One region of the Streptomyces sp. NPDC006552 genome, then DNA from elsewhere that is predicted to be linked to it. Evidence: predicted binding sites of a transcription regulator. Region 1 holds the regulator's gene; each other region holds the start of a gene.
What was found. Region 1 encodes HrcA, which represses chaperone genes, less so after heat shock. Its sites were predicted from a motif close to TTNGCACTCNGNNNNNCNGAGTGCNAA; they were not measured.
Positions count from the first base shown of each region.

Region 2: a site for HrcA is predicted at 1,556-1,582, ahead of groES (co-chaperone GroES). Genes of this name have one in related genera too.
Region 3: a site for HrcA is predicted at 3,469-3,495, ahead of groL (chaperonin GroEL). Genes of this name have one in related genera too.

Region 1 covers NZ_JBEXOS010000088.1:5,752-12,800, reverse strand. Annotated here, with positions in the region: gene ABZY33_RS32890 (SpoIIE family protein phosphatase) at 1-1,801, shown strand, start outside; gene hemW (radical SAM family heme chaperone HemW) at 1,829-3,061, shown strand; gene ABZY33_RS32880 (DUF3097 domain-containing protein) at 3,170-3,994, opposite strand; gene ABZY33_RS32875 (MBL fold metallo-hydrolase) at 4,029-4,769, opposite strand; gene hrcA (heat-inducible transcriptional repressor HrcA) at 4,911-5,927, shown strand; gene dnaJ (molecular chaperone DnaJ) at 5,928-7,049, shown strand, end outside.
Region 2 covers NZ_JBEXOS010000079.1:19,310-26,358, reverse strand. Annotated here, with positions in the region: gene groL (chaperonin GroEL) at 1-972, opposite strand, end outside; gene groES (co-chaperone GroES) at 1,103-1,411, opposite strand; gene ABZY33_RS31655 (polysaccharide deacetylase family protein) at 1,627-2,289, opposite strand; partial or broken gene ABZY33_RS31650 (polysaccharide deacetylase) at 2,566-2,649, opposite strand; gene ABZY33_RS31645 (class I SAM-dependent methyltransferase) at 2,948-4,162, shown strand; gene ABZY33_RS31640 (DUF6596 domain-containing protein) at 4,176-5,399, opposite strand; gene ABZY33_RS31635 (YciI family protein) at 5,520-5,876, opposite strand; partial or broken gene ABZY33_RS31630 (LytR family transcriptional regulator) at 6,496-6,600, opposite strand; gene ABZY33_RS31625 (hypothetical protein) at 6,652-6,909, opposite strand; gene tsaD (tRNA (adenosine(37)-N6)-threonylcarbamoyltransferase complex transferase subunit TsaD) at 6,906-7,049, opposite strand, start outside.
Region 3 covers NZ_JBEXOS010000015.1:125,191-132,239, reverse strand. Annotated here, with positions in the region: gene ABZY33_RS12460 (glucosyl-3-phosphoglycerate synthase) at 1-671, opposite strand, end outside; SAM riboswitch class I at 837-991, shown strand; gene thrC (threonine synthase) at 1,010-2,317, shown strand; gene ABZY33_RS12450 (MoaD/ThiS family protein) at 2,401-2,676, shown strand; gene ABZY33_RS12445 (cold-shock protein) at 3,109-3,315, shown strand; gene groL (chaperonin GroEL) at 3,664-5,292, shown strand; gene ABZY33_RS12435 (DUF6215 domain-containing protein) at 5,487-6,248, shown strand; gene ABZY33_RS12430 (MFS transporter) at 6,227-7,049, opposite strand, start outside.

The sequences.
Region 1 (7,049 bases):
GCTGCCGGGCTCCGCCGCCCTCGCCGGCCGCCTCGCGGACGACTCCGTCGTCGCCCTGAGCGAGCTGGTGACCAACGCCGTGGTGCACGCAGGCACCACCGTCGACCTGCTCTGCCGCCTCGATCCGGCCGCCGCCGACGGCACCCCCGCCGGCGTCGTCATCGAGGTCACCGACCACCACCCGGCCCGCGCCGTGCGCAGCCGGGGCGCCTCCCGCCCCGCCGAGACCCCCGAGTCCGGCCGCGGCCTCCACCTCGTCGCCTCCCTCGCCCACGCGTGGGGCATCACCTACCGCCCCGGCACCAAGACGGTCTGGGCCCGGCTGCCGGCCGACGAGAGCGACGGGAGCGACGAGGACCCGGGCGAGCCAAGCGTGCGGTCCGCCGTGCGCGCCCTGGAGCGCGGCCTGCACGCGGGCGACCTCCTCGCGCCCCTGCCCGGACGGGTGCCGCAGGACCGGGAGTGGATCAACCGCGGCGCGCTCTCCTTCCTCGCCGAGGCCTCCGACCTCCTCGCCGGCCAGCTCGACGAGGACATGGTCGCCGCACTCGTCGGCCAGCTCCTCGTGCCCCGGCTCGCCGACTGGTGCGCGATCTGGTTCTACGACGAGGAGGGCCGCGGCCTGCCCGGCACCGCCGACCACGATCTGCGCGGCGGCACCGACCCGATGCCCGCGCCCCGGCTCGCCCGCGTCTGGCACGGCCACGAGAACCGCACCGAGGAGCTGCGCCGGATCCTGGAGAAGGAGCCGCCGCGGCTGCCCGGCTCCGTGCGGACCGCGGCCGCCCCCGTGTCCTGGCCCTTCGAGCCGCGGGGCGACACCGGACCGGAGGAGTCCGGCGCCGCGCTCGCCTACCGGCTCATGGTCGGCGGCCGCAGCCTCGGCATCCTCCTCATCGGCCGCGGCGGCCTGCTCCGCTTCCCCGACGAGATCACCGGCCTCGTCGAGGACTTCTGCCGCCGGGTCGCCCTGGCCGTCAGCGCCGCCCGCCGCTTCACCCGGCAGGCCACCATCAGCCGCATCCTCCAGCGCGGCCTGCTGCCCACCGGCATCGCCGAGATCCCCGGCATGCAGAGCGCCCTCGTCTACGAGCCGAAGGAGGCGGGCGGCCCCGGCGGCGACTTCTACGACGTCTTCCCCGCCGGCGACGGCCGCTGGTGCTTCGCCCTCGGGGACATCCAGGGCAAGGGGCCCGAGGCCGCCGTCGTCATCGGGCTCGTCCGGCCCTGGCTGCGGCTGCTCGCCCGCGAGGGGTACCCGGTGGCCCAGGTCCTGGACCGGCTCAACCGGCTGCTGCTCGACGACGCCACCGAGGCCGCCGACGCCGCGGCCCGCGCCCTCGCCGCCGCCGGCGGCCAGGGCATCCCGTCGGAGGGCTCCAGCTCCCGCTTCCTCTCCCTCCTCTACGGCGAGCTGACCCCCGCCGCGGACGGCACGGGCGTCAGCTGCACCCTCGCCTCCGCCGGCCATCCGCTGCCGCTGCTGATGCGGCCGGGCGGCGACGTCGTCTCGGCGGCCCTGCCGCAGGTACTGCTCGGCGTCGTCGAGGACACCGGGTACACGAGCGAGACGTTCGAGCTGCTGCGGGGGGACACGCTGCTGTGCGTCACGGACGGGGTGACCGAGCGCCGCCGCGGCCGCCGCCAGTTCGACGACGACGACGGGCTCGCGCACGCCTTCGCCGGGTGCGCCGGGCTCACCGCCCAGCTGGTGGCCGAGCGGATCCGGCGCCTGGTGCACTCCTTCGCGGACGGCCCGCCCGACGACGATCTGGCGCTGCTCGTCCTCCAGGCGCTGTGAGGGTCCGGGAGGCGGGACAATGGGGGCATGCCTTCCGCACTCCCCGACGGTGAGCCCGTGCCCGACGACGGGTCGCTGCCCGCCTCCGCGCTCACCGGCGCCGCCGCCCGGCCCCTCGGTTTCTACCTGCACGTCCCGTACTGCGCCACGCGCTGCGGCTACTGCGACTTCAACACGTACACGGCGACCGAGCTGCGCGGCACCGGCGGCGTGCTCGCCTCCCGTGACAACTACGCGCAGACGCTGACCGAGGAGGTCCGCCTCGCCCGCAAGGTGCTGGGCGACGACCCCCGCCCGGTGCGGACGGTGTTCGTCGGGGGCGGGACGCCGACGCTGCTGGCCGCCGCCGATCTCGTCCGGATGCTGGCGGCGGTCCGCGAGGAGTTCGGGCTCGCGGACGACGCGGAGGTGACGACCGAGGCCAACCCCGAGTCGGTGGACCCGGCCTACCTCGCGGAGCTGCGGGCCGGGGGCTTCAACCGGATCTCGTTCGGCATGCAGAGCGCCCGGCAGCACGTGCTGAAGGTACTCGACCGTACCCACACGCCCGGCCGGCCCGAGGCCTGCGTCGCCGAGGCGCGGGCGGCCGGCTTCGAGCACGTGAACCTGGACCTGATCTACGGCACGCCCGGCGAGAGCGACGACGACTGGCGGGCCTCGCTCGACGCGGCCCTCGCGGCCGGCCCCGACCACGTCTCGGCGTACGCGCTGATCGTCGAGGAGGGCACGCAGCTCGCCCGGCGCATCCGGCGCGGCGAGGTGCCGATGACCGACGACGACGTGCATGCGGACCGGTACCTGATCGCCGACGAGACGATGGCGGCGGCGGGCTTCTCCTGGTACGAGGTGTCGAACTGGGCGACCTCCGACGCGGCCCGCTGCCTGCACAACGAGCTGTACTGGCGCGGGGCCGACTGGTGGGGCGCCGGGCCCGGGGCGCACTCGCACGTGGGCGGGGTGCGCTGGTGGAACGTGAAGCACCCCGGCGCGTATGCCGCCGCGCTGGCCGCGGGGAGGTCGCCGGGGGCGGGACGGGAAGTCCTGGCGGACGAGGACCGGCGGGTCGAGCGGATCCTGCTGGAGCTGCGGCTCCGCGACGGGTGTCCGCTGTCGTTGCTCAAGCCCGAGGGTGCCGTCGCGGCCCGGAAGGCGCTGGACGCCGGGCTGTTGGAGGCCGGGCCCTTCGGGGAGGGGCGGGCCGTGCTGACCCTGCGGGGGCGGTTGCTGGCCGACGGGGTCGTGCGGGACCTCGTCGACTGAGCGGGTCGATCGCGCGGGTGCGCCCTGGCTCCGCAGGGGTGCCGGTCCGGGGCGGGTGCGGCCCCGGTGGGGGCTGGGCGCGCAGTTCCCCGCGCCCCTGGCGGGGCTTCAGATCTCTGGGGCCGTCACGAAGTCGATCAGTTCCTCCACCTTGCCGAGGAGTTCGGGTTCCAGGTCCCTGTAGGAGTGGACCCGGGACAGGATGTGCTGCCAGGCCTCGCCCGTGTTCGCCACGCGCCAGCCCAGGGCGCGGCACACGCCCGTCTTCCAGTCCTGGCCGTGCGGGACCCGGGGCCAGGCCCGGATGCCCACCGAGGACGGCTTCACCGCCTCCCAGATGTCGATGTACGGGTGGCCGACCACCAGCGCGTCGGCGCTCGTCACCGACTGGGCGATGCGCCACTCCTTCGTACCGGGGACCAGGTGGTCGACGAGGACGCCCAGGCGCGCGTCGGGGCCCGGGGCGAACTCCGCCACGATCGCCGGGAGGTCGTCGACGCCCTCCAGGAACTCCACGGCCACGCCCTCGATGCGCAGGTCGTCGCCCCAGACCCGTTCGATGAGCTGGGCGTCGTGCTTGCCCTCCACGTAGATGCGGCCCGCCCGGGCCACGCGCGCGCGGGCGCCGGGCACCGCGAGCGAACCGGACGCCGTGCGGGTGGGGCGGACCGGGCCGCCGGCCGCGGGGCGGACCAGCGTGACGACCTTGCCCTCCAGCAGGAAGCCGCGCGGCTCCATCGGGAACGCGCGGTGCTTGCCGAACCGGTCCTCCAAGGTCACCGTCGGCCCCTGCGCGGTCTTCTCCACGCGCACGACCGCGCCGCAGAACCCCGTGGTGACCTCCTCCACGACGAGGTCCGGCTCCGCCGGGACCTCGGGCACGGACCGGTTCCGCTTCCAGGGAGGAGTCAGGTCGGCAGAGTACTGGCGCATTCGGCAGACGATAAGAGAAGCCCGGGGGCGCCGCCTACGACACGCCGGAGCGGCCCGCCAGTGTGGCGCGCTGCTCGTGGACAAACGCCGCATTCACCGCCGAACCGTGGCCCGGGACGTAGCGCGCGTCCTCGCCGCCGAGCGCCAGCAGCCGGTCCAGCGCGGCCGGCCACCGCTGCGGGGCCGCGTCCGGCCCCGCCTGGGGTTCGCCCGACTCCTCGACCAGGTCCCCGCAGAAGGCGATCTCCGGCCCCGAGGGCGCGGAGACCAGGACCGCGAGGTCGTGACCGGTGTGCCCGGGGCCGACGTTCGCCAGCAGCACCCGGACGCCGCCGCCCAGGTCGAGGGTGCGCTCGCCGCACACCCGGTGGCCCGGGGTGACCAGGAGATCCGCTGCCTCGCCCGCGAGATCGGGGTCGAGGCCGTGACGTACGGCATCGGCGCGCAGCGCGTCCGCGCCGCCGCCCGCGAAGACGGTGTCGATGCCCGCGGCCCCGTAGACCTCGACGCCCGCGAAGGCCGCCGTGCCGAAGACGTGGTCGAAGTGCGGATGAGTCAGCGCGATGTGCGTCACCCTCCGGTCCGGGCCCAGCAGGCGGCGCGTGTCCGCGCGCAGCCGGGCGCCCTCCCGCAGTGAAGATCCGGTGTCGATCAGCAGGGCCGCGTCCTCGCCCGCGACCAGCCCGGTCGTACAGTCCCAGCCGGGCAGCCGGATTCGCCCCACATGCGGCGCCAGTTCTTCCCATCCGGACGCCGTCCAGTCGATGACTCGCATCCCCCGAAGCTAGCGGCCTTGCCGGGCCCGTACCCACCGGCCGTACACTGAGCCGGGGACGACTGGCACTCGCGCGCAGCGAGTGCCAGAACCGGAACGATCACGAGAACGATCAGGGACAGTTGCTGGAGGTGTGCGCCGATGCTCAGTGAACGCAGGCTCGAAGTGCTGCGCGCCATCGTCCAGGACTACGTCGGCACCGAGGAGCCCGTCGGCTCCAAGGCGCTGACCGAGCGGCACAGCCTCGGCGTCTCCCCGGCGACCGTGCGCAACGACATGGCCGCCCTGGAGGACGAGGGGTTCATCGCCCAGCCGCACACCAGCGCCGGGCGCATCCCCACCGACAAGGGCTACCGCCTCTTCGTCGACAAGCTCACCGCGGTGAAGCCGATGACCGGGCCGGAGCGGCGCGCCATCCAGAACTTCCTGGAGGGCGCCGTCGACCTCGACGACGTCGTCGGACGGACCGTGCGGCTGCTCGCGCAGCTGACGCGGCAGGTCGCGGTCGTCCAGTACCCGTCCCTGACCCGGTCCACCGTGCGCCATGTCGAGCTGCTCTCGCTCGCACCCGCCCGCCTGATGCTCGTACTGATCACGGACACCGGGCGCGTGGAGCAGCGGATGATCGACTGCCCGGCGCCGTTCGGCGAATCGTCCGTGGCGGATCTGCGGGCCCGGCTCAACAGCCGGGTCGCGGGCCGCCGCTTCGCCGACGTGCCGCAGCTGGTGCAGGACCTGGCCGAGGCCTTCGAGGCGGAGGACCGCGGCACGGTCACGACGGTGCTCTCCACGTTGCTGGAGACGCTCGTCGAGGAGACCGAGGAGCGGCTGATGATCGGCGGCACCGCCAATCTCACCCGCTTCGGACATGACTTTCCCCTCACCATCCGGCCCGTGCTGGAGGCCCTCGAGGAGCAGGTCGTGCTCCTCAAGTTGCTTGGTGAGGTGGGTGATTCGGGCATGGCCGTACGGATCGGTCACGAGAACGCCCACGAGGGACTCAACTCCACGTCCGTCGTGTCGGTCGGCTACGGTTCGGGCGGCGAGGCAGTTGCCAAGCTCGGCGTGGTCGGCCCGACCCGCATGGATTACCCGGGAACGATGGGAGCAGTACGCGCAGTGGCACGTTACGTCGGACAGATCCTGGCGGAGTCGTAAGTGGCCACGGACTACTACGCCGTACTCGGCGTGCGCCGCGACGCTTCCCAGGACGAGATCAAGAAGGCCTTTCGAAGGCTCGCTCGTGAACTTCACCCGGACGTGAATCCGGACCCGAAGACGCAGGAGCGGTTCAAGGAGATCAACGCCGCCTACGAGGTGCTCTCCGACCCGCAGAAGAAGCAGGTCTACGACCTCGGGGGCGACCCCCTGTCGGGGGCCGGCGGAGGCGGCGCCGGAGGCTTCGGCGCCGGTGGGTTCGGGAACTTCTCGGACATCATGGACGCGTTCTTCGGAACCGCGTCGCAGCGCGGGCCCCGCTCGCGCACGCGCCGCGGCCAGGACGCCATGATCCGGCTCGAGATCGAGCTGGACGAGGCCGCCTTCGGCACCACCAAGGACCTCCAGGTCGACACGGCTGTGGTCTGTACGACCTGTAGCGGTGAGGGCGCGGCTCCCGGTACCTCTGCCCAGACCTGCGACATGTGTCGCGGGCGCGGCGAGGTCTCCCAGGTCACGCGCTCCTTCCTCGGCCAGGTCATGACGAGCCGGCCGTGCCCGCAGTGCCAGGGGTTCGGCACCGTCGTGCCGACGCCCTGCCCCGAGTGCGCCGGCGACGGCCGCATCCGGTCGCGGCGCACGCTGACGGTGAAGATCCCGGCCGGTGTGGACAACGGCACGCGGATCCAGCTCGCGGGCGAGGGCGAGGTCGGCCCCGGCGGCGGCCCCGCCGGTGACCTGTACGTCGAGATCCACGAGCTGCCGCACGCCGTCTTCCAGCGGCGCGGCGACGACCTGCACTGCACGGTGACCATCCCGATGACGGCGGCGGCCCTCGGCACGAAGGTGCCGCTGGAGACGCTCGACGGCATGGAGGAGGTCGACATCCGGCCGGGCACGCAGTCCGGCCAGTCGGTCCCGCTGCACGGGCGCGGCATCACGCATCTGCGCGGCGGCGGCCGGGGCGACCTCATCGTGCACGTCGAGGTCATGACCCCACAGAAGCTCGAACCGGAGCAGGAGCGGCTCCTGCGCGAGCTGGCCAAGCTGCGCGGCGAGGAGCGCCCCACGGGCCAGTTCCAGCCGGGGCAGCAGGGGTTGTTCTCGCGGTTGAAGGACGCG
Region 2 (7,049 bases), on a different contig from region 1:
GGTGACGCGGCGGGCGGAGCCCAGCACGTCCAGACCGGCCTGGTCGAGCTTGAGGCCGACCTCCTCGGCGATGACGGTGGCACCGGTGAGGGTGGCCATGTCCTGGAGCATCGCCTTGCGGCGGTCGCCGAAGCCGGGGGCCTTGACCGCGACGGCGTTGAACGTGCCGCGGATCTTGTTCACGACCAGGGTCGACAGGGCCTCGCCCTCGACGTCCTCGGCGATGATCAGCAGCGGCTTGGAGCCACCGGCCTGGATGACCTTCTCCAGGAGCGGGAGCAGGTCCTGGATGGACCCGATCTTGCCCTGGTGGATCAGGATGTACGGGTCGTCGAGGACGGCCTCCATACGCTCCTGGTCGGTGACGAAGTACGGGGACAGGTAGCCCTTGTCGAAGGCCATGCCCTCGGTGAAGTCCAGCTCCAGGCCGAAGGTGTTGGACTCCTCGACGGTGATGACACCGTCCTTGCCGACCTTGTCCATCGCCTCGGCGATGAGCTCGCCGACCTGGCTGTCCTGGGCGGACAGACCGGCGACGGCGGCGATGTCGGACTTCGAGTCGATCGGGCGGGCGGTCGCGAGGAGGTCCTCGGACACGGCCTTCACCGCGGCGTCGATGCCCTTCTTCAGGGCGGCCGGGGAGGCACCCGCGGCGACGTTGCGCAGGCCTTCCTTGACCAGGGCCTGGGCCAGCACGGTGGCGGTGGTCGTACCGTCACCCGCGATGTCGTTGGTCTTGGTCGCCACCTCCTTCACGAGCTGGGCGCCGAGGTTCTCGTACGGGTCCTCGACCTCGACCTCGCGGGCGATGGTCACACCGTCGTTGGTGATGGTGGGGGCGCCGAACTTCTTGTCGATGACGACGTTGCGGCCCTTGGGACCGATCGTCACCTTGACCGTGTCGGCAAGCTTGTTGACGCCGCGCTCGAGGGCGCGACGGGCGTCCTCGTCGAACTTCAGGATCTTCGCCATGGGAGCGGTTCAGCCCTCTCGAAAACTACGGAAAACTTCAGGGTGCACGAACCGCGCCCCCGACCCCGGCTTCTTACGATCGCGGGTGCCAGGGGCGCAATTCACAGCGGAAAGCCGCTTCTCGGTCTGCTTACTTCTCGATGATCGCGAGAACGTCGCGGGCCGAGAGGACGAGGTACTCCTCGCCGTTGTACTTGACCTCGGTGCCGCCGTACTTGCTGTACAGCACGATGTCGCCGGTCTTCACGTCGAGCGGCAGGCGCTCGCCGTTCTCGAAGCGCCCCGGGCCCACGGCGAGGACGACGCCCTCCTGGGGCTTCTCCTTCGCGGTGTCCGGAATGACCAGGCCGGAGGCCGTGGTCTGCTCGGCGTCGAGCGGCTGGACCACAATGCGGTCCTCGAGCGGCTTGATGGCAACCTTGGAGCTGGTGGTCGTCACGATCCGGTCTCCCCCTTCGGAGATCTCACGGGGTTAAGAGTCTGAGGTGGCGACCAGGTGGATCCGTCGTCGCGGGTGCCGGACCTGCCCGTCGCTGTTGGCACTCTCCAGTGGTGAGTGCCAGGAGCGAGACTATGACTGCGATTAGCACTCGGTCAAGCGGAGTGCCAGTCGGCTGTGGCGCGGCGCGGTTTTCCGGCGGGTCCGCGGGCTTCTTACAGGTAGCTCTCCAGGCGGGCCACCTTCAGATGCCGGGCCCGGATCCGCGCCAGGAGACGGGTGGTCGTCCTGGTGAGCGAGGGCGCGGCGGCATGGGTGTGGATGATGTCGCCGGGGCGCAGGGGGCCGCGGTCGTCGTGGGCCCGGCCCAGCACGATCGCGTCGATGCCGCAGGCGCCCGCCGCCCGCAGGGTGCCCGCGTCGTAGGCGCCGTAGGGCGGGCTGAGCAGGCGCGGCGCCGTGCCGAAGCGGCCCTTGACGCGGTCCCGCTGGCCGCAGATCTCCGCGTGCTGGGCCACGGGGCCGAGGCCGGGCAGGAAGGGCCGCGTCAGGGTGCGGTTCTGGATACCCGCGCCCAGTGCGCGCAACTCCCCGAAGTGGTCGCGGCCGGGTCCCGGGACGCCGCCGGTGAGGAAGACCGAGACGGGCAGGCGCAGCGCACGGACCAGGCCGGCGAAGCGGGGGTCCGTGCCCGCGCCGTCGTCGAAGACGAGGAAGACGACCCGGTCCCGGGTCGGCACCCGGTCCACGACCCGCGGGACCGCGCCCCGCGCGCGCGGCGGGAAGACGCGGTGGGCGGGGGCGGTGGAGACGACGGCGGCGGCGGCCGTCCTCGACCACGGGCCCGTCCCGGGCGCGCCGGGACGGGCGCCCCGCACCCCGACCGCACCAGCGGCACCGAGTGCGTCGGCGGCCGCGGCTCGGTCCGCCTCCCCGCCGCCCCGGAGCCGATCCCGCCGGGCCTCACCCGCCCCCGCCTCACCCGACCGGTCACCACGGTCCCCACCAACGGCCTCCGGCCCCCACCAGCCACCCGGGGCTCCATCCGCAGCTCTCGCCCCGGCACCCCGCGCTCCACTCGCCGCCCCCGCCCCCGGCCCCCACCGGTCACCCCGGGTCCCGCCCGGCGCTCCTTGTCCCGCCCGCTCGTGCCGGACCTTCTGGGCCGCCTTTCGTCCCATGCGGGCGATCGGGTCGACGGACTGGGCGCAGCCGGTGAGCAGCGCCGCGGCCAGCACGCAGACGGCCGCGTACCGGAGCCCGGCGGCACGCGCCCAGAAGTTCCGGGGGACCGCCGCCCGGGGGCCCGTCCGAGAACGCGGGTTCTCGGGGCTCGCCCGGCCCGCGGCCGCGTAAGGCTCCGCCGACGGGACGCGGGGGGCGGCAGGCCGGTCGCCGGGGCGGGTTCGCGTCACCGTCGGGGCCGTTTCCTCATCTTGTCCCACTAGGCGCATGGCGCCGGATCTTCGCAGCTCAGAGCCGTGACCGGGGGCTGACACCGCCGCCCTGCGCGTACCGTCCACCGACTGGCCCACAATGGACCGGGTGAGCCCACTCTCCACCCCCGCCGACGTCCACGCCCTCCTCACCCCGGAGGGACAGACCCTGCTCGACACGGTCCGCGACCACGATCCGGCCCAGGAGATCGCGCTCGCCACCCGGCTGCGCCGCGATCACCCGGCCGGCCTTGTCTCGGCGGCGCTCGCGCAGGCGCGGCTGCGGCAGCGGGCGGTGGCGAAGTTCGGGGCCGGGGACGCGGCCCGGATGTACTTCACGCCGAACGGGGTCGAACAGGCGACCAGGACCAGCGTCGCCGCCCACCGCGCGCAGTCGCTGCGCGCCCTCGGCGTCGGGTCCGTCGCCGACCTGTGCTGCGGCATCGGCGGCGACGCGATCGCGCTGGCCCGCGCCGGCATCCGGGTGCTCGCCGTCGACCGCGACCCGGGGACCTGCGCGGTCGCGCGGGCCAACGCCGCCGCGCTCGGCCTCGACGGCCTGATCGAGGTGCGGGAGGCGGACGTGACGGAGGTGGACACGGCCGCGTACGACGCCGTCTTCGTCGATCCCGCCCGGCGCTCCGCCAAGCGGGGCCGCATCTTCGACCCCGAGGCCTACTCCCCGCCGCTGTCCTGGGCCGTGGCCACCGCGCTCGCGGCACCGCGCGCCGCGCTGAAGATCGCGCCCGGCATCCCGCACGAGGCGATCCCGCCGGAGGCCGAGGCGGAGTGGATCTCGGACGGCGGTGACGTGAAGGAGGCCGTCCTGTGGTTCGGCACCCAGCCGGGCCGCCGCCGCGCCACCCTGCTGCCGGGCCCGCGGGAGCTGGTCGGGCGGGGCCTCGCGGACCCCGGGGTGCGGCCGGTGGGACGGTACTTGTACGAGCCGGACGGCGCCGTCATCCGCGCGCACCTGGTCGCCGAGGTGGCCGAGCAGGTCGGCGGCGGGCTGATCGACGAAACCATCGCGTACGTCACCGCCGACGCCGCGCGAGCGACTCCCTACGCCGCCGCCTACGAGATCACCGGGCACCTCCCCTTCAGCGTGAAGAAGCTGAAGGCGCTGCTGCGGGAGCGGGAGGTCGGGGTGCTGACCGTGAAGAAGCGCGGATCGGCCGTCGAGCCGGAGGAGTTGCGGCGCAAGGTGATGCCGAAGCCTTACGGGAAGCGGGCGCTGACGGTCTTTCTGACCCGGGTCGCCGGAGCCCCCACGATGCTGCTCGGACAGCCGCTCCCGCGTACCGAGGGCGCCTGAGCCGCCGTCGCGGTCACCGCTCCCGCTCCCCCGTCGGCCCGGACTCCGCCCGGCCCAGCAGCAGCTCCCGCTCGCGCGCGTTCCGCGTCAGGGACGCCGCCCGCGCGTACTCGGCCCGCGCCTCGCCGAGCCGCCCGAGCCGCTCCAGCAGATCCCCGCGCACGCTCGGCAGCACGTGGTAGTCGCGCAGCGCCGGTGCGCCGGCGACCGCGTCGACGATCTCCAGCGCCGCCGCGGGACCGTCCACCATCGAGACGGCCACCGCCCGGTTCACCTCCACGACCGGGGACGGCGCGCGGGCGGCGAGGAGCCCGTACAGGGTGGCGATCTGGGCCCAGTTGGTCTCCTCGTACGTGGTGGCCCGCGCATGGCAGGCGGCGATCGCGGCCTGGAGGACGTAGGGGCCGGGCGGTCCCGACGCCACCGCGTCCGCGCGGGTGAGCGCGGCGAACCCGCGGCGGATCAGCAGGGTGTTCCACCGCCCGCGGTTCTGCGCCCGCAGCAGGACGGGCGCGCCGTCGGCGGTGGTACGGGCGGCGGCCCGGGAGGACTGGAGCTCCAGCAGCGCGGCCAGACCGTGCACTTCGGGCTCCTTGGGCATCAGCGACTGGAGCACCCGGGCGAGGCGCAGGGCGTCCTCGCACAGGCCGGGCCGCAGGTAGTCGTCGCCGGCCGTGGCCGCGTACCCCTCGTTGAAGACGAGGTAGATGACCTCGAGGACGGAGCCGAGCCGGGCTTCTCGGTCGGGGCCCGTGGGCACCTCGAAGGCGACGTTGCGGGTGGCGAGCGCGCGCTTGGCGCGGACGATGCGCTGGGCGACCGTCGGTTCGGGGGTGAGCGTCGCGCGGGCGGTCTCGGCGGTGGTGAGGCCGCCGAGCAGCCGCAGGGTGAGCGCGACGCGGGCCTCGGCGGAGAGCACCGGGTGGCAGCTCATGAAGACCAGCCGCAGGAGGTCGTCGTCGATGTCGTCCGGGTCGGCGACGGCCGGTGCCTCGTAAGCGAACTCCGTGGCCCGGCCCACTTCCTGGAGCTTGCGCGCGTAGTTCTCGCGGCGGCGCACCAGGTCGACGGCGCGGCGCCGGGCGACGGCGGTGAGCCAGCCGCCGGGGCTGTCCGGGACGCCCTGCCGCGGCCACTGTTCCAGGGCCGCGACCAGGGCGTCCTGGGCCAGCTCCTCGGCGATGCCGACGTCGCGCACGATGCGGGTGACGGCGGCGATGATGCGCGGGGCCTCCATGCGGAAGACGGTCTCGATGGCGCGGGTGGCGGTGTCCGGGTGGGCCGTGGCGCGGTGCTCTGTCACAGCCCACCATCAGACACCGGGACGCGGCCCCGGCCAAGGCCCCCGGCCGGGGTCTCAGCCCGCCATGATCTCGCGGACCTCGGAGGTGACGGTCCACTCCGGGCCGTGGACCCGCAGGAACCGCTTGGTCCACTCCAGCGCCTCGGCCTCGTCCTTCGCCTGGATGAGGGCGTAGCCGCCGACGACTTCCTTGGACTCGGTGAAGGGGCCGTCGGTGACGCTGATGGCGCCCTTCTCGTAGTGCACGCGCTTGCCCTGCGCGGACGGGGTGAGACCCGCGGTGTCGAGCAGCACGCCGGCCTTCGTCATCTCCTCCAGGAGTTCGCCCATGCGCTGCATCAGCTCCTCGCCGGGACCCTCGGCGGGGGCGTTCGTCTCGTCGATACGGATCATCGTCAGGTAGCGGGGCATGATCGTCTCCGGCTTTCTCGGCGGGGGCCGGAACCTCGTTCCCGGCCGCTCACCCCTGCGTCGAACGGGCGGCGCGCGGATCGACACAGCGGCACGCATTTCTTGGCAGAAAGTTCCGGCCGCACGTTCCCGCAGGTCAGGCAGGTGCCCCCGGGCGCCCGCACCGCGCTCGACGTCGGCTGCGGCACGGGCCGCTTCGCGCGCCGCCGCAGAGGCGGCGGGCGGTGGCCCGCGCCACCCGCCGCGCGGACGCCGCGAGGGACCCGCATGTGGTGCAGGGCGGCCAGGCAGGTGATGACGTCGTGGGGGGGCACGGACGGCAGCCGTTCGCGACGCTGACCCGCTTCCGCTCCGCCCTCGTGCCGGGCGGCCGCCTGCTCCTCCTCGGCCGCTGCGCCGGGGCCACCCCCAGGGACCTGGCGGCGGCCCCGGCCAACGCGGTGGCCCGCGCCGCGGGACGCGCACGCCGCCGCTCCGGGCCCCGGTGCGGCAGCCCGGGACGACCCCTGGCGCAGGCGCGCGCGGGATCGGCCCGGCTGCTGCCCGGCAGCGACGGGCGCCGGCCGCTGTGCCGGCGCTGCCTGCTGACGTACACGAAGTCCGGCGCGCGGCCTGTTCGGCGCAGCGACTGCCACAGCTTCGCCGCCGCGGGCTCGTCCGCCACCACCCGGTTCCCGTCGGACGGCGCCGGGACCACCGGCATCAGGACGGTCCGCACGGCGTTCCCATTAGTACAGCGGTACACCACGTGCCGGTCGATTCCCGGAAATCTCAGTCAGTTCTCAGCAAGCGCCTCGAAGCGCCACCGGTGCACGGTGCGCGTCACCAACCCGGTGGGCGGCTCCGGAAGTTCGGGCAGCTCGGCGTCGTACGCCGCGTCCCACCAGGTGATCACGAGAACCCGGTCCTGCGGGGCGCGGAGCGTCTCGCGGCGCACCGGCTCCCGCGCCAGGACCTGCGCCCGCACCCAGGCGAGCAGCTCCTCGCCGCGGCCGTCGAGGGCCCGGGCCTCCCACATCAGCGCGACGCTCACGAGTACAGGTTCTCCTTGCTCACCTCGTGCACGTGGTCGTGGTCATGACCATGGTCGTGGCCCGGCACGTGCGGTTCCGTGACCGGCAGCGAGGAGTCCGCGGACAGGTCGAGCGACGAGGGCCGCCGGTTGCGCGCGAC
Region 3 (7,049 bases), on a different contig from region 1:
ACGAGCAGCCCCAGCTCCACGCCGTAGCCGACGGGGAACGGCAGCCGCTCCAGGAGCGAGCGGCGCGCCGCGTACTCGCCGCCCAGCGGCTGGACGAACCCGGCGAGGCGGGGCCAGTGCAGGTTGAGGACCGGGCGGGCCATCAGCTCGGTGACCCGGCCGCCCTGGCCGCCCGTCTCGCCGAGCGGCCGGTCGTACATGGCCTTCACGAAGCTGACGCCCGGGTCGGTGAGGAGCGGTCCGGCGATCCCGGAGACGAAGTCCGCCGAGAACTCCTTCAGGTCCGCGTCGACGAAGCAGACGATGTCGCCGCTCGTGGCGTACAGCGACCGCCACAGCACCTCGCCCTTGCCGGGCCGCGCGGGCAGGCGCGGCAGGACCGCGTCCCGGTGCACGACGCGCGCCCCGGCCGCCGCGGCGACCTCGGCGGTGCGGTCGGTGGAGCCGGAGTCGACGACCACCAGCTCGTCGACGAGCGGCACCGCCGCCGTCATCAGCTCGCGCCGGATCACGGCGACGATCTCGCCGACCGTCTCCTGCTCGTCGAGCGCGGGCAGCACCACGCTCACCGTCTGGCCGGTGGCGCGCTTGGCGGCGAGCAGCCGGGGCAGCGGCCGGTCGGCCACGGACCAGGAGCGCCGGTCCAGCCAGCGCTCGACTTCTTCCAGCACGGTCTGCGGCTCCTCAGCGGCGGGGGCGTGGCCGCGGATGTGATCCATCTCGCGGTTCGGACGACTATCTCAAGGGTGCGGGCCTTCGGTTACAGTCTTGAACAAGGCCGGTGACCATCGCATGCCGGGGTCGCCGCCACCCAACCGCTTCACATAATCGAATACCGCTCATCCAGAGGGGCAGAGGGATACGGCCCGTTGAAGCCCCGGCAACCCTCCAGCCGGTCTCGTCCGCACACGCCAGTGCGCCCGCGAGGCTCCCGGCTAGGGAAGGTGCCAAATCCGTCTCGTGGCGAGATGCGCCGCGAGGAAGATGAGGAGAAAGGGCCTCGCCTCTCATGGCTGTACAGACCGTCGCCACCGAAACCGCCGCTTCTGCCGCGGGCACCGTCGACCTCGGGCCCGCCTCCGGCCTCTCCTGCCGGGAGTGCGGCACCACCTTCGAACTCGGGCCGATCTTCGCCTGCGCCGAGTGTTTCGGCCCCCTGGAAGTCGCCTACGACCTGCCCACCGGTGACCCCGAGGCGCTGCGCAAGCAGATCGAGGCGGGCCCGGCCAATGTCTGGCGCTACGCCCCCCTGCTGCCCGTCCCGGCCGACGTCGCCGAGAAGCCGAACCTGAACCCGGGCTGGACCAAGCTGGTCAAGGCCGACAACCTCGCCCGTGAACTCGGCGTCGAGCAGGGCAAGTTGTTCGTCAAGGACGACTCCGGCAACCCCACGCACTCCTTCAAGGACCGCGTCGTCGCGCAGGCCATCGAGGCCGCGCGCGCCTTCGGCTTCACCACCCTGTCCTGCTCCTCCACGGGCAACCTGGCGGGTGCCGTCGGCGCCGCCGCCGCGCGGGCCGGCTTCCGCTCGTGCGTGTTCATCCCGCACGACCTGGAGCAGGGCAAGGTCGTCATGGCCGGTGTCTACGGCGGTGACCTCGTCGCCATCGAGGGCAACTACGACGACGTGAACCGCTTCTGCTCCGAGCTGATCGGTGACCCGCTGGGCGAGGGCTGGGGCTTCGTCAACGTGAACCTGCGCCCGTACTACGGCGAGGGCTCCAAGACGCTGGCCTACGAGATCTGCGAGCAGCTCGGCTGGCGGCTCCCGGACCAGCTGGTCATCCCGATCGCGTCCGGCTCGCAGTTCACGAAGATCGACAAGGGGCTCCAGGAGCTGATCAAGCTCGGCCTCGTCGAGGACAAGCCGTACAAGCTGTTCGGCGCCCAGGCCGAGGGCTGCTCGCCGGTCTCGGTGGCGTACAAGGCCGGTACGGACGTGGTCCGCCCGCAGAAGCCCGACACCATCGCCAAGTCGCTCGCCATCGGCAACCCGGCCGACGGTCCCTACGTGCTCGACATCGCGCGCCGCACGGGCGGCGCCGTGGAGGACGTGAACGACGAGCAGGTCGTCGACGCGATCAAGCTGCTCGCGCAGACGGAGGGCATCTTCGCGGAGACGGCGGGCGGGGTGACGGTGGGGGTCACCAAGAAGCTCATCGAGGCCGGGCTGATCGACCCGTCGCTGACCACGGTGGTCCTGAACACGGGTGACGGCCTGAAGACGCTGGACGCCGTCGCGGAGTCCTCGCAGGCCACGGCCACGATCCGGCCCAGCCTGGAGGCGTTCCGCGCCGCGGGGCTCGCCGCCGAGTAGTGCCCGCCGGCGGCCGTCCGTGGCCGGTCGCGCAGTTCCCCGCGCCCTGACGGGGCGCTACGTACCCCGAGGTGAGTGAATCCATGAGCGTCAACGTCCGCATCCCCACCATCCTGCGTACCTACACCGGCGGCCAGGCCGAGGTGAGCGCCGAGGGTGCCACGCTCTCCGAGGTCCTCGCGGACCTGGAGCGGAACCACACCGGGATCGCCGCGCGCGTCCTGGACGACCAGGGCAAGCTGCGCCGCTTCGTGAACGTCTACGTCAACGACGACGACGTCCGCTTCGAGCAGGGCCTGCAGACCGCCACGCCCGACGGCGCCGGCGTCTCGATCATTCCGGCCGTCGCCGGCGGATGATCGCATTCCGCTTTACCCGGCGTCACTGACATTGCCCCCTCCGCGAGAGAAGCGGAGGGGGCAATTCTGCATGGTTGAGCACGGTACAGTTGGGGAAGCTGCTCCCTTTCCGTATGTGGCGCATGACGGGCGCATATGAGTTTCCGCGCGAGCCGCGACAAGAAGCAGCCAAACTGCCCGGCCCATTCGGCCCCTTTACGGCATTTACGCGGCCCGACTTGCCCCGGGTTCCGGCGAGTCGCCCTGGTTCCACCGCTCGCGCGCGCCCAGAATTCTCGTCCGATTGACCTGTTGCAGACGGCAGTTGGGCAGATACATTCAGCCGCGGTCGACGCGTTCCGGCGCACACCCCCACCCATTGGGGAGGGTGAGGTCTGACCCGGATCCGCGAAGTGCGGGTCTGTGCAAGGGCCAGTAATAGGGGAGTTAGGCATGGCTCAGGGCACCGTCAAGTGGTTCAACGCGGAGAAGGGGTACGGCTTCATCGCGGTCGACGGTGGTGCGGATGTATTCGTCCACTACAGCGCGATTCAGATGGACGGTTACCGCACCCTCGAAGAGGGTCAGCGAGTGGAATTCGAGATCTCGCAGGGCCAGAAGGGGCCGCAGGCTGACATGGTCCGCCTGGCCGCCGGCTGACGCGCGTCGCGACTGACAGCAGGCTTGGCACGACACGAAGGGTCCGTGTCCCCGTCAGGGGGCGCGGACCCTTCGCGCTGCGCGACCCCGCGCCCCACCAGGCGTGCGCCCCCTCGTACGCGGCACGCGCCCCCGCCGATTCTGTGGTAGCCGCTTGCACTCGCATGGGTCGAGTGCTAATCATTGGGCTTAGCACTCTCCGCGTGAGAGTGACAGAACTTGGATCGGGTCGGTGAGGTCCAGGGGCCGGGTGGGGCAAGGAACCACAAGGCTCAGGGGCCGTCCGTCGCGGGCACCAGCACGGTCCGTTTGCTTGCTTTTCCACCCCGTCCGGGAGGACCACTTCACATGGCCAAGATCATCGCGTTCGACGAGGAGGCACGGCGCGGCCTCGAGCGCGGCATGAACCAGCTCGCCGACGCCGTCAAGGTGACCCTGGGCCCCAAGGGTCGCAACGTCGTCCTCGAGAAGAAGTGGGGCGCCCCCACGATCACCAACGATGGTGTCTCCATCGCCAAGGAGATCGAGCTCGAGGACCCGTACGAGAAGATCGGCGCCGAGCTGGTCAAGGAGGTCGCGAAGAAGACGGACGACGTCGCCGGTGACGGCACGACGACCGCGACCGTCCTGGCCCAGGCCCTGGTGCGCGAGGGTCTGCGCAACGTGGCCGCCGGTGCCAACCCGATGGCCCTCAAGCGTGGCATCGAGAAGGCCGTCGAGGCCGTCTCCGCCGCCCTGCTCGAGCAGGCCAAGGACGTGGAGACCAAGGAGCAGATCGCTTCGACCGCCTCCATCTCCGCCGCCGACACCCAGATCGGCGAGCTCATCGCCGAGGCCATGGACAAGGTCGGCAAGGAAGGCGTCATCACCGTCGAGGAGTCCCAGACCTTCGGTCTGGAGCTGGAGCTCACCGAGGGTATGCGCTTCGACAAGGGCTACATCTCGGCGTACTTCGCCACCGACATGGAGCGTATGGAGGCGTCGCTCGACGACCCGTACATCCTGATCGTCAACTCGAAGATCGGCAACGTGAAGGACCTCCTTCCGCTGCTCGAGAAGGTCATGCAGTCCGGCAAGCCGCTGCTGATCATCGCCGAGGACGTCGAGGGCGAGGCCCTGTCGACCCTGGTCGTCAACAAGATCCGTGGCACCTTCAAGTCCGTCGCCGTCAAGGCCCCGGGCTTCGGTGACCGCCGCAAGGCCATGCTCGGCGACATCGCCATCCTCACCGGTGGCACCGTCATCTCCGAGGAGGTCGGCCTCAAGCTGGAGAACGCCGGTCTCGACCTGCTCGGCCGCGCCCGCAAGGTCGTCATCACCAAGGACGAGACGACGATCGTCGACGGCTCCGGTGAGAGCGACCAGGTCCAGGGCCGCGTCAACCAGATCCGTGCCGAGATCGAGAACAGCGACTCGGACTACGACCGCGAGAAGCTCCAGGAGCGCCTCGCCAAGCTCGCCGGCGGCGTGGCCGTCATCAAGGCGGGCGCGGCCACCGAGGTCGAGCTCAAGGAGCGCAAGCACCGCATCGAGGACGCCGTGCGCAACGCGAAGGCGGCCGTCGAAGAGGGCATCGTCGCCGGTGGCGGCGTGGCTCTCCTCCAGGCCTCCGCGGTCTTCGAGAAGCTGGAGCTCGAAGGTGACGAGGCGACCGGCGCCAACGCCGTGAAGCTCGCCCTGGAGGCCCCGCTCAAGCAGATCTCCGTCAACGGTGGTCTCGAGGGTGGCGTCGTCGTGGAGAAGGTGCGCAACCTTCCCGTCGGCCACGGTCTGAACGCCGCGACCGGTGAGTACGTCGACATGATCGCCGAGGGCATCATCGACCCGGCGAAGGTGACGCGCTCTGCCCTGCAGAACGCCGCCTCCATCGCCGCGCTGTTCCTCACCACCGAGGCCGTCATCGCTGACAAGCCGGAGAAGGCCGCTGCCGGCGGCGGTGCTCCGGGCGGCATGCCGGGCGGTGACATGGACTTCTGATCCGGTCCCCGACCTGATCAGCTTGTCTGTACGTCCCGAGGGCGGCACCTCCTCTTCGCGAGGGGGTGCCGCCCTCGGGCGTTTGCGCGTCCCCGGCCGTCTTCGCACGTCCCTTGTCCCCTTGATCGCCACGGGTTACTGTCCCCGGGCGCGTACTGGGGAGTAGAGCGCGGTTCGCGGGGCGGGTGGGGGACATGAGCGACAGCGACAGCAATGGTGGACCGGAGCGGGGCACGAACGCGGTGGGGCAGGCCATCTCGGCCGTGGCCCTCGTGGGGGCGCTCGCCGTGGGCTTCTGGGCGATCTCGAAGGAGTCGGCCTCCGACCAGGGCGGCGCGCCCGAGGCCGCCGCGTGTTCCGGGGGCGTGGCGGAGAAGGGCGACGAGGCGGCCGGGCGGGTCTCCGGGGCCCAGCTGTGCTCGGCGCTCAACCAGCGGGAGCTGGCGTCCTGGCTGGGGACGCCGGGCGAGCGGGCGAAGAGCGCGTCCGGGGGCAGCGAGTCCATGGGGACCGGGAAGAACGAGGTCCACTCGCCGTCCGCCCGGGTCGAGTTCGACACCTACACCGTGGAGCTGCACGCGTCCTACGACCGGTACCCGGTCGACGCGCGGACCACCGCGTACATCGGCCGCGACGTCCACGCGCAGCAGGTGCTGCGCCGTCCCGCGGTCTTCTACTCGACGCAGACGATGGGGATCCGCTTCCGGCTCGACGGGTCGGACGCCGAGAGCGCGCCGGGCACGCCGGCGGAGGCGCTCAGTGTGGCGTTCGACGCGAAGAACCGCGGCGGTTCCTACGAGTTGGTGGTCTGGCGCAACCACGGCGGCTTCCCGGACCGGACCGTGCTCCTGGACGTCGCCGAGCACGTGCTCCCGGTGGTTCCGGGCTTCGACGCACCGGCGACGCCGGGCACGGAGACGGGCGGGGGCGGGGCTCAGGCCACGGCCTCTTCGTGAGCGGCCTCCTCGATGCTGTGGGAGTCGGTGAGGCTCAGTGCGCCGGCGGCCGCGATCAGTCCGACGACGACGGCGAGCAGGCCGTAGGCGATCCGTTCGCCGTGGAAGAAGGACGAGACGAGCCCGTCGCTCCAGGCGCCCGCGGGCAGCTGGGTGGTGACCAGGGCGGCGATCAGGGTGCCGACCACGGCGGTGCCGACGCTGGTGCCGACCTCCTGCGCGGTGTCGTTCAGGGCGGCGGCGATCGAGGTGCGGTTGTCCGGCATGGCGTCGACGAGGGCGACCGCGCAGATCGTCATCACGGTGCGCAGCCCGATGGTCATGAGCACCATGCAGGCCGCGATGACGGCGTACCCGTGCGCGACGCCCCAGGACAATCCCGCCAGGGAGAGCGCCAGGCAGGCCGCTCCGACCAGGCAGGCGACCCGGTGTCCGAAGCGGCGCGCGAGGCCCTCGGAGAGCGGGGTCGCGAGGAGCATGGTCACGATGATCGGCAGATTGGCGAGCCCGGCCCGCACGGGGCTCCACCCGTAGGCGTACTGGAAGTGCAGGATCAGGCCGAACATCACGCCTGCCATGGCGATGGACGTGCCGATCTGGGCGACGGCGGCGCCGCGGACGGTGCCGTTCCGGAAGAGGCGCAGGTCCAGCATGGGGGCCTTGCTGCGGCGCTCGTGCCGGACGAAGGCGCACCCGGCGAGGACGGCCCCGGCGATCGAGGCGAGGGTGGCGGCCGAGCCCCAGCCGTGCTCGACGCCACTGGTCAGCGCGTAGCAGGCGAGGCCGATGGTGGCGACGCTC